2 regions of the Mesorhizobium sp. M7A.F.Ca.CA.004.06.1.1 genome follow, and region 2 is predicted to be linked to the other one. Evidence: riboswitches for the same ligand, from Rfam matches in the RefSeq annotation. Region 2 holds a riboswitch; the other holds the start of a gene.
What was found. Region 2 has a riboswitch for cobalamin ahead of EN906_RS09005 (aromatic ring-hydroxylating dioxygenase subunit alpha). Riboswitches for the same ligand answer to the same signal wherever they lie in the genome.

Region 1 (3,806 bases), on a different contig from region 2:
CCGGAGCTTTCGTGCCGGCAGCTGTTCCCGATAGGAATTTTTTCTTGACTCGGTGACCTCAGCTAAGGTACATATTCGTCCATGGTGCTGATTTGCGCCAGTGACCCGCCGCACAGGCGGGTTTTTCGTTTGATGCTCCGTCAGCCTACGCGCCGGCGAAGGCTCCGAAGAAACCCGTTAGCCCGAATTCGTTGCCCTTTGGCGTCAGGGCCGGCAATTGACAATCGCCGGGTTGAGTCCATCCTCTTCCACCATCTCTGAGGCGGAGATTCGGGGCACATGTGGGATTTTGAGATCGGCCGGTCGGTGTCCATCATGATGCGGACCTGGCCGTTCATCGTCTTTCGCATGATCGTCTATTTCGGCATCACGCTGGCCTACATTATGGCGACGGGCACCGGCGCCTCGGTCGGCTATGGCGTCGGCCATATCTCCACTGATCCCGACGGGCCCATGTCCTTTGCCCTGTGGGGCGGCGTGGTCGGGTTTGGCCTCGTCTCGATCGCTGTGTATTGGATCCGCGAATACATCCTCTATGTCGTCAAGGCCGGCCACATCGCCGTCATGGTTCATCTGATCGACGGCCGCGACATTCCCGGCGTCAGGACCAGATCGCCTATGCCAGGGATATCGTGACCCAGCGTTTCGCCGAGGCCAACATCCTTTTCGTCGTCGACCAACTCGTCAAGGGCGCCATCCGCGCCATCACCGGCCTGCTCGGCGGCATCGCCGCCTTCCTGCCGATACCGGGCCTGAGCGGCCTGGTCTCCTTCATCAACACGGTGATCCGCCTGTCGCTGACCTATGTCGACGAGATCATCCTCGGCTACAACATCCGCATCAATTCAGCCTCGCCCTTCGAGACGGCGCGCCAGGGCGTCGTGCTCTATGCCCAGAACGGCAAGGTCATGGTCAAGAACGCCGTCTGGCTGGCGGTCATCATGTGGGGCGTGTCGTTCATCATCTTTCTGATGATGCTGGCGCCTGCCGGCGCGATTCTGTTCCTGATGCCTGGCCAGCTCGCCGGCTGGGCTTTTGTGCTCGCCATCGTCTTCGCCTGGGCATTCAAGGCGGCATTCATTGAACCCTTCGCCATCGCCTGCCTGATGCAGGTCTATTTCAAGACCATCGCGGGCCAGGTGCCGGATCCGGCCTGGGACGCCCGGCTGGCCGAGGCGTCGTCGAAGTTCAGGGAGCTCAAGGACAAGGCGCTCGCCTCCTTCGGCGGTTCGCGCTGGGCTACGGCCGGCGCCACACCCTGATCGGCCGGGCGGGTGATGTCTGGTGAGGCAGAAACGGTGTTGAGGCGCGCCACGGTGGATTTGAGCTGTGTCTCGCCTTGCCCGGAAAAGGTCTCGCTCATGATCAGCTCCGGCAGCGGCAGCCGCCGTCCCCAGCCATGCGTTTCAAGGTCCGGTTTGGGAGCGAACTCGGAAACACGGCCGACGCAGAGATAGGCGATCGGCGTTACGTGGTCCGGAATGGCCAACAGCCGCTTTAGCGCCTGCGCTTCGATGATGCTGACCCAGCCTACACCGACGCCCTCGGCACGCGCGGCCAGCCAGAAATTCTGCACCGCGCAGACGGTGCTGTAGAGATCCATCTCCGGATTGTGCCAGCGTCCCAGCGGCGAACCCTTCGAGCGCTGCCGGTCGCAGGTGATGCAGATGTTGAGCGCGCTTTCGCAGATGCCTTCCAGCTTGAGCTTGCGGTAGAGTTCCTGCCGCTCTTCGTCGATCGCCGGCAGTTCCTGCTCGCGCGCGGCCAGGAACAGGTCGCGCACCTCCGCCCGTCGCTCGATGTCACGAATGACAATGAAATTCCATGGCTGCATGAAGCCGACCGATGGCGCGTGATGGGCAGCAAGCAGCAGCCGCGCCAGCACGTCGTCATCGATCGCGGTGGGCAGGAAATGGCTGCGCACGTCGCGCCGTGTGAACATGGCGCGATAGACCGCATCGCGCGCACTCTGGTCAAATCCGTCGCCAACAGCAGCGGTCAGGTGTTCCGGCATCGCTTGTCCCCTTGCGATTGCAATTGATATCATCCGCCTGACCATGCGGATGACGATGCCTGCCAGGCCGGTCTTCTGGCTCGGGATCAACCCGCGTCCGGTGCCTTCCCGTCATCGACAGTGGCATTTACCGGCGCGGTCCCCCTCACAGCGTTGGGCACGCCACGGAATTCAACCGTGTTCCCGATTCTCCCGCTTGCGGCGGGCACCAGGCAGTACCAAAAACCTTACGCCGAAGTGCTGAGGACGCCAATGCTTGCAGCGACGCGAATGGACGCAGTCGCGATTTTCCCCAGTCATCGGCCGCCCGTGCATGGCCTTTGTCGATCCGGGTCACTAGATTAGGACGATGACCACCCGTCTCTACACCCATCCGATCTTCCTCGAGCATCTCACGCCGCCCGGACATCCCGAGCGGCCCGACCGCTTGCGTGCCATCGAGCGCGTGCTCGATGAGGAAGCCTTTGCCGGGCTCGATCGTATCCAGGCGCCGGAAGGCGACGAGGCCACCATCCTCTACGCGCATCCCGCCGATTTCGTCGCCCGCGTGCGCGCCGCCATTCCCGACGAGGGGATTGCCCGCATCGATGCCGACACCACTGCCAGTCCGAAGAGCTGGCAAGCGGCGATCACCGCGATCGGCGCCGCCAACGCCGCCGTCGATGACGTCTTTTCGGGCCGCGCCGACAACGTCTTCGTCGCCGCCCGGCCGCCCGGCCATCATGCCGAAAAGACCACGGCCATGGGCTTCTGCCTGTTCAACACGGCGGCGATCGCGGCGCGTTATGCGCAGAAGAAACACGGTGTCGAACGCGTTGCCATCGTCGACTGGGACGTGCATCACGGCAATGGCACGCAGGACATTTTCTGGGACGATCCGTCGGTGCTCTATTGCTCGACACACCAGATGCCGCTTTATCCCGGCACCGGAGCGAAGAACGAAACGGGCGCCGGCAACATCGTCAACGCGCCGCTGGCGCCGCAGACTGGCAGCGAGGTGTTTCGCGATGCCTTCCTGTCGCGCGTCCTGCCCGCGCTCGACAATTTCGCGCCCGACCTGATTATCATTTCGGCGGGGTTCGACGCGCACCACCGCGATCCGCTGGCCGAGATCAATCTGACCGAGGATGATTTCGATTGGGCGACCGGCCAACTGATGCAGCGCGCGGCACGCCACAGCGGCAACCGGCTCGTCAGCCTGCTCGAGGGCGGCTACGATCTGCAGGGATTGGCATTTTCGGTCGCCGCCCATGTCGGGCGACTGATGAAAGGATGAATGATGGCCGATGAGACCAACGAAGACGTCAAGGCGATGAGCTTCGAGCAGGCACTCGATGCGCTGGAGAAGATCGTCGATGATCTGGAGCGTGGCGACGTGCCGCTCGACCAGTCGATCAAGATCTATGAACGTGGCGAGGCGCTGAAGGCGCATTGCGACCGGCTGCTGAAGGCCGCCGAGGACAAGGTCGAGAAGATCAGGCTGTCGCGCGACGGCAAGCCGGTCGGAACGGAGCCGCTCGACGCGGATTGAGGCCCGGTCCGAACATAGGCTCGCCTCACCGGTTTTTGGACATGATCATGATCGAGGATATAACTCGTCCCGATTGAAACAGCTCAAGGACAAGAGGAGATACGGAAGCGATGTGCAGAAACATCAAGACCCTGTTCAATTTTGATCCGCCGGCAACCCCTGACGAGGTGCGCGACGCGGCTCTTCAGTTCGTCCGCAAGCTGAGCGGAACGACGCGACCCTCGAAGCAGAACCAGCACGCCTTCGACCATGCCGTCGAAG
Region 2 (3,806 bases):
CGTTGCAGGCGTCTAACCATTTGCAGGGTTTTTGGCAAGATGGCGCAGGCTCGGGGGCGAGCGCAGCCGGTCACGCTTCGATTTCAAGCGCAGAAAGCGGCTTCGAGCAACAGGCGAGGATAAAGCCGTCCTCGATTTCGTGATCGAGGATGCCGCCATTGTGACTCATCTCGACATCGCCCGCGACCTTCCTCACCTTGCAGGTGCCGCACAGGCCGAACTCGCAGGCGGCGGGAATCCGCACCCCAGAGGCGCGTGCCGTCTGCAGCACGGTCTGGCCGGCGACGCATTCGGCATCGACATCGGAAAGCGAAAACCGGATCGGTGTCACGGCCTCGACGGCAGCAGCAGCGCCGTCCTCCGCCGGCGGCGAGAACGGCGCCGGGATTTCCTCCACGGCAGGCGCAGCAAAGCTTTCCTGATGGTATTTCGCCATGTCGAAGCCGGCGGCGTCCAGCATGCCGCGCACGGCGCGCATGAAGGGATCGGGGCCGCAGCAGAAAATCTCGCGCTCGCGGAAATCGGGCGCCAGCAATGGCAGCCGGATCGCGTCGATGCGGCCCATATGGCCGAACCAGCCCTCGCGGCTCGACCGCTCCTCGATCATGAAGCCGAGCGACAGGCCGGGCATGCGGCTGCCGAGCAGCTCGAGTTCCTTGCGGAAAATGATCTCTTCCGGGCGGCGCGCACAGTTGACGAAGCCGACATCTGTCCATGGCGCACAGTCGTTCAACCAGCGCAGCATCGACATCATCGGCGTCACGCCGGAGCCCGCCGAAATGAACAGATATTTGGCCGCCGGGTGGCTATGCAGCGAAAAATCACCGGTCGGCCCATAGGCCTTGACGTGCGAGCCCGGCGTCAGATGGTCGAACATCCAGCGCGTGCCGGTGCTGCCCGCCTGCGCCTTGACCGTCACCGCGATCGAGAATGGCCGCGACGGCGAGGACGACAGCGTGTAGGTGCGCATCAGCGGCCCGTCCAATGTCGGCAGTTCCAGCGTCACGAACTGGCCCGGCTTGTAGCGGAACCAGGTCTGGTTGTCGGAGCGGAAGGTGAAGGTCTTCACGTCCGGCGCTTCGTCGCTGACGCCGATCACTTCCAGCACCTGCAGCCGGTCGTTCCAGGGCGTCATCTGGTCGAGATGGCGATAGAGGCCAAGGTCCGTCATCGCATTCATCCTCTTGTCCCCTGGGCTAGGCGACGCTGCGCAGGGCCGGCCGGCCGCCTTCGGCAAGGCGCGGCCCGATGAACGACGTGTACCACTCGACGAACTGGATCACGCCGCCCTCATGCAGCTCCGAATAGGGGCCTGGTTCGTAGGCCGGCGACAGGATGCCGAAGGCGTTTTCCTCGACGATGCGGCGGTCCTGGTCGTTGGTCTCGGTCCAGACATGGGTGAGCTCAGCGAGGTCGTAGTCGACGCCTTCGACCGCATCCTTGTGGACGAGCCATTTCGTCGTCACCGCGGTTTCCGTGGCACTGATCGGCAGCACGCGGAAGGTGACGGCATGGTCGCCGAGGATATGGTTCCAGGTTGTCGGATAATGATAAAGCAGCAAGGAGCCGATGCGGTCGGTTGAAACGCTGTCGGACAGGTTCTTCTTCACCGCCCGTTTTCCCGTCATGGTGTAGCTGACGGCATCGCGCAGCAGCGGCGCGCGGGTGGCGCGGTACTGCCCTGCCGGATCGATGCGGAATTTGCTCGGCAAGCCTGATGCCTCGCATCTGGCCCAGTGCGCGACCATCTCGGGGTCGCTGTCGGCGCCGTTGACGCCGGTCACGGTCGGCGCCTCGGGGAAGGTCTTGCACAGCTCAGGGTGATTGGCGACGCAGTGGTAGCACTCGCGGTTGTTTTCCCAGACCAGCTTCCAGTTGCCCTTCTCGATGATCGTGCTCTCAAAGGCGATCTTTGCCTCACGCAAACGGTGCGGCAAAAGATAAGGTTCGATCATCGCCCGCATCGGCGCGAAATCCGCCGGCTCCTTGGCCAGGCAGATGAAGATGTAGCCGCCGACGCTCTCGCAGGCGACCGGCTTCAGGCCGAAATCACTCTTGTCGAAACCGTCGGCCATCTGGCGGGCAAACAGCAGGCGGCCGTCCAGCTCATAGGTCCACTGATGATAGGGGCAGACGAGCTTTGCCGCCGTACCCTTTTCCGCGTTGCACACGCGGCTGCCGCGATGGCGGCAGGAATTGTGGAAGGCGTTGATCTTGCCTTGCTGGTCGCGGACAAGGACGACCGGATAGTCGCCGATCTGCACGGTGATGTAGCTGCCCGGCTTCGGCAGTTCGCAATCATGGCCGATGAACAGCCAGTCGCGATACCAGATCAGCTCCATGTCGAGCTTGAAGTAGTCTGGATCGGTGTAGAAGGGCTGCTCCAGCGAAAAGCCTTGCCGGCGCCCCTTCAGGAGCCTCAGCATGTCGTTGCGGGTATCCATGTCCTGTCCTCGTTTCTAAGGACTGAACTGGTGGTGATGGAGGAAGGATTGAAACGCAGGCCGGCTAGGTGCCGGAAGCGCTATCCACCTCTTGACCGCCCACCGCGATCAGTCGAGTCTAAAAATCTCGGGCTGGTTTCCGGGCTCTGGAGTTGTCCTTGCGGACCATCGCGACACCTTCCCAGGCAGTTGCCCAGTGGTCTCCCGTTGCGACTTGAACTCCACCACCGTTGCGGGGGCAGCGCCGGATTCTGACCGGCTTCCCAATTCTCCGCCTCGTCGTCACGAAGCGGCACCTGAGATGGGTATGATCTAACCACGATCGCTGGCGCGCCGTCGGCATGAAAACGACATCGTATCCATGCGGCGCGACACGGCATGCGAAACGTCACCGCAGATCGTCGCGGGCCGAAATCCCGCCTCCCGGGCGGCCATTTGCCGGCTGCGATCTTCCCGAGTCCGACCCTTGGCGGGGGTCAAAAAAGGTTAACGGTTTCGAAAAGTGACTATTAGCTTGACCTAAAATCGAACCGAACGGTTCGTTTCTGTTGACGGTGCGTGCAGGACGGTGTGAACGCCGGGCCTTTGAAACAGTCAGTGATCCATCGGATGGTTAAACTTAACATGCTGATATAGAGAGGAAAAATGTATCTCTAGATTCCCCTGGCACAATTTCAAGGTGTGGATTCATGGTCCACACGGAACAACTTCGTGATTGGAAAAGGCGGGGTTGCCCTCCCACATCGGGGCTGTCCGAACGACGCGATTTCATTTCCAAGACACGCCGCTAGACGGACGGAAAAAGACGATACTGGAGTACAAAAATGAAAAAGATCATTCTCACTGCCGCAGCCCTTCTGGCCATTTCCGGCAGCGCCTTCGCTGGTAGCGACCACTACGGTTCGAACGCCGCGGCAGCCACTGCTGTCGACAGCTCGTACACCGCTTCGACCAAGAAGTCGGAACCGGCTGCTCAGGCGCCTGCCCAGGGTGCTGACCACAACCTCTTCGGCAACAACTAACAGCCGATTCCCAGTCGACGGCGGGCTCGCCCGCTGCCCTGGCGAAATTCAGACATTCGAAATTCAGACATTCAGGAGTATTTAAGATGAACAAGATCCTCATTGCTGCCGCCGCCGTTCTGGCCATCACCGGCAGCGCTTTCGCGGGCAGCGACAACTACGGTTCGAACGGCGCCAACCAGCCTGCCGCCGCTGTGGACCAGTCGTACACGGCTTCCACCAAGACCTCGGAACCGGCTGCCCAGACACCCGCTCAGGGCAGCGATCGTAACCTCTTCGGTCGCTAAAACCAATTTCGCAAGCGACGGCAGCTGTGCCTGCCGTCTGGCGAAATCCAGAA

Region 1: linked by a shared signal. The riboswitch ahead of bluB (5,6-dimethylbenzimidazole synthase) and the one ahead of EN906_RS09005 (aromatic ring-hydroxylating dioxygenase subunit alpha) in region 2 are both predicted to bind cobalamin.

Annotation. Positions count from the first base shown of each region.
Region 1 covers NZ_RZPQ01000102.1:3,544-7,349, reverse strand. Annotated here, with positions in the region: partial or broken gene EN906_RS09255 (hypothetical protein) at 280-1,262, shown strand; partial or broken gene bluB (5,6-dimethylbenzimidazole synthase) at 1,385-2,014, opposite strand; cobalamin riboswitch at 2,062-2,242, opposite strand; gene EN906_RS09245 (histone deacetylase family protein) at 2,364-3,290, shown strand; gene EN906_RS09240 (exodeoxyribonuclease VII small subunit) at 3,294-3,545, shown strand; gene EN906_RS09235 (DUF2277 domain-containing protein) at 3,656-3,806, shown strand, end outside.
Region 2 covers NZ_RZPQ01000099.1:225-4,030, reverse strand. Annotated here, with positions in the region: gene EN906_RS09010 (hybrid-cluster NAD(P)-dependent oxidoreductase) at 71-1,171, opposite strand; gene EN906_RS09005 (aromatic ring-hydroxylating dioxygenase subunit alpha) at 1,197-2,444, opposite strand; cobalamin riboswitch at 2,557-2,759, opposite strand; gene EN906_RS09000 (DUF680 domain-containing protein) at 3,269-3,466, shown strand; gene EN906_RS08995 (DUF680 domain-containing protein) at 3,553-3,753, shown strand.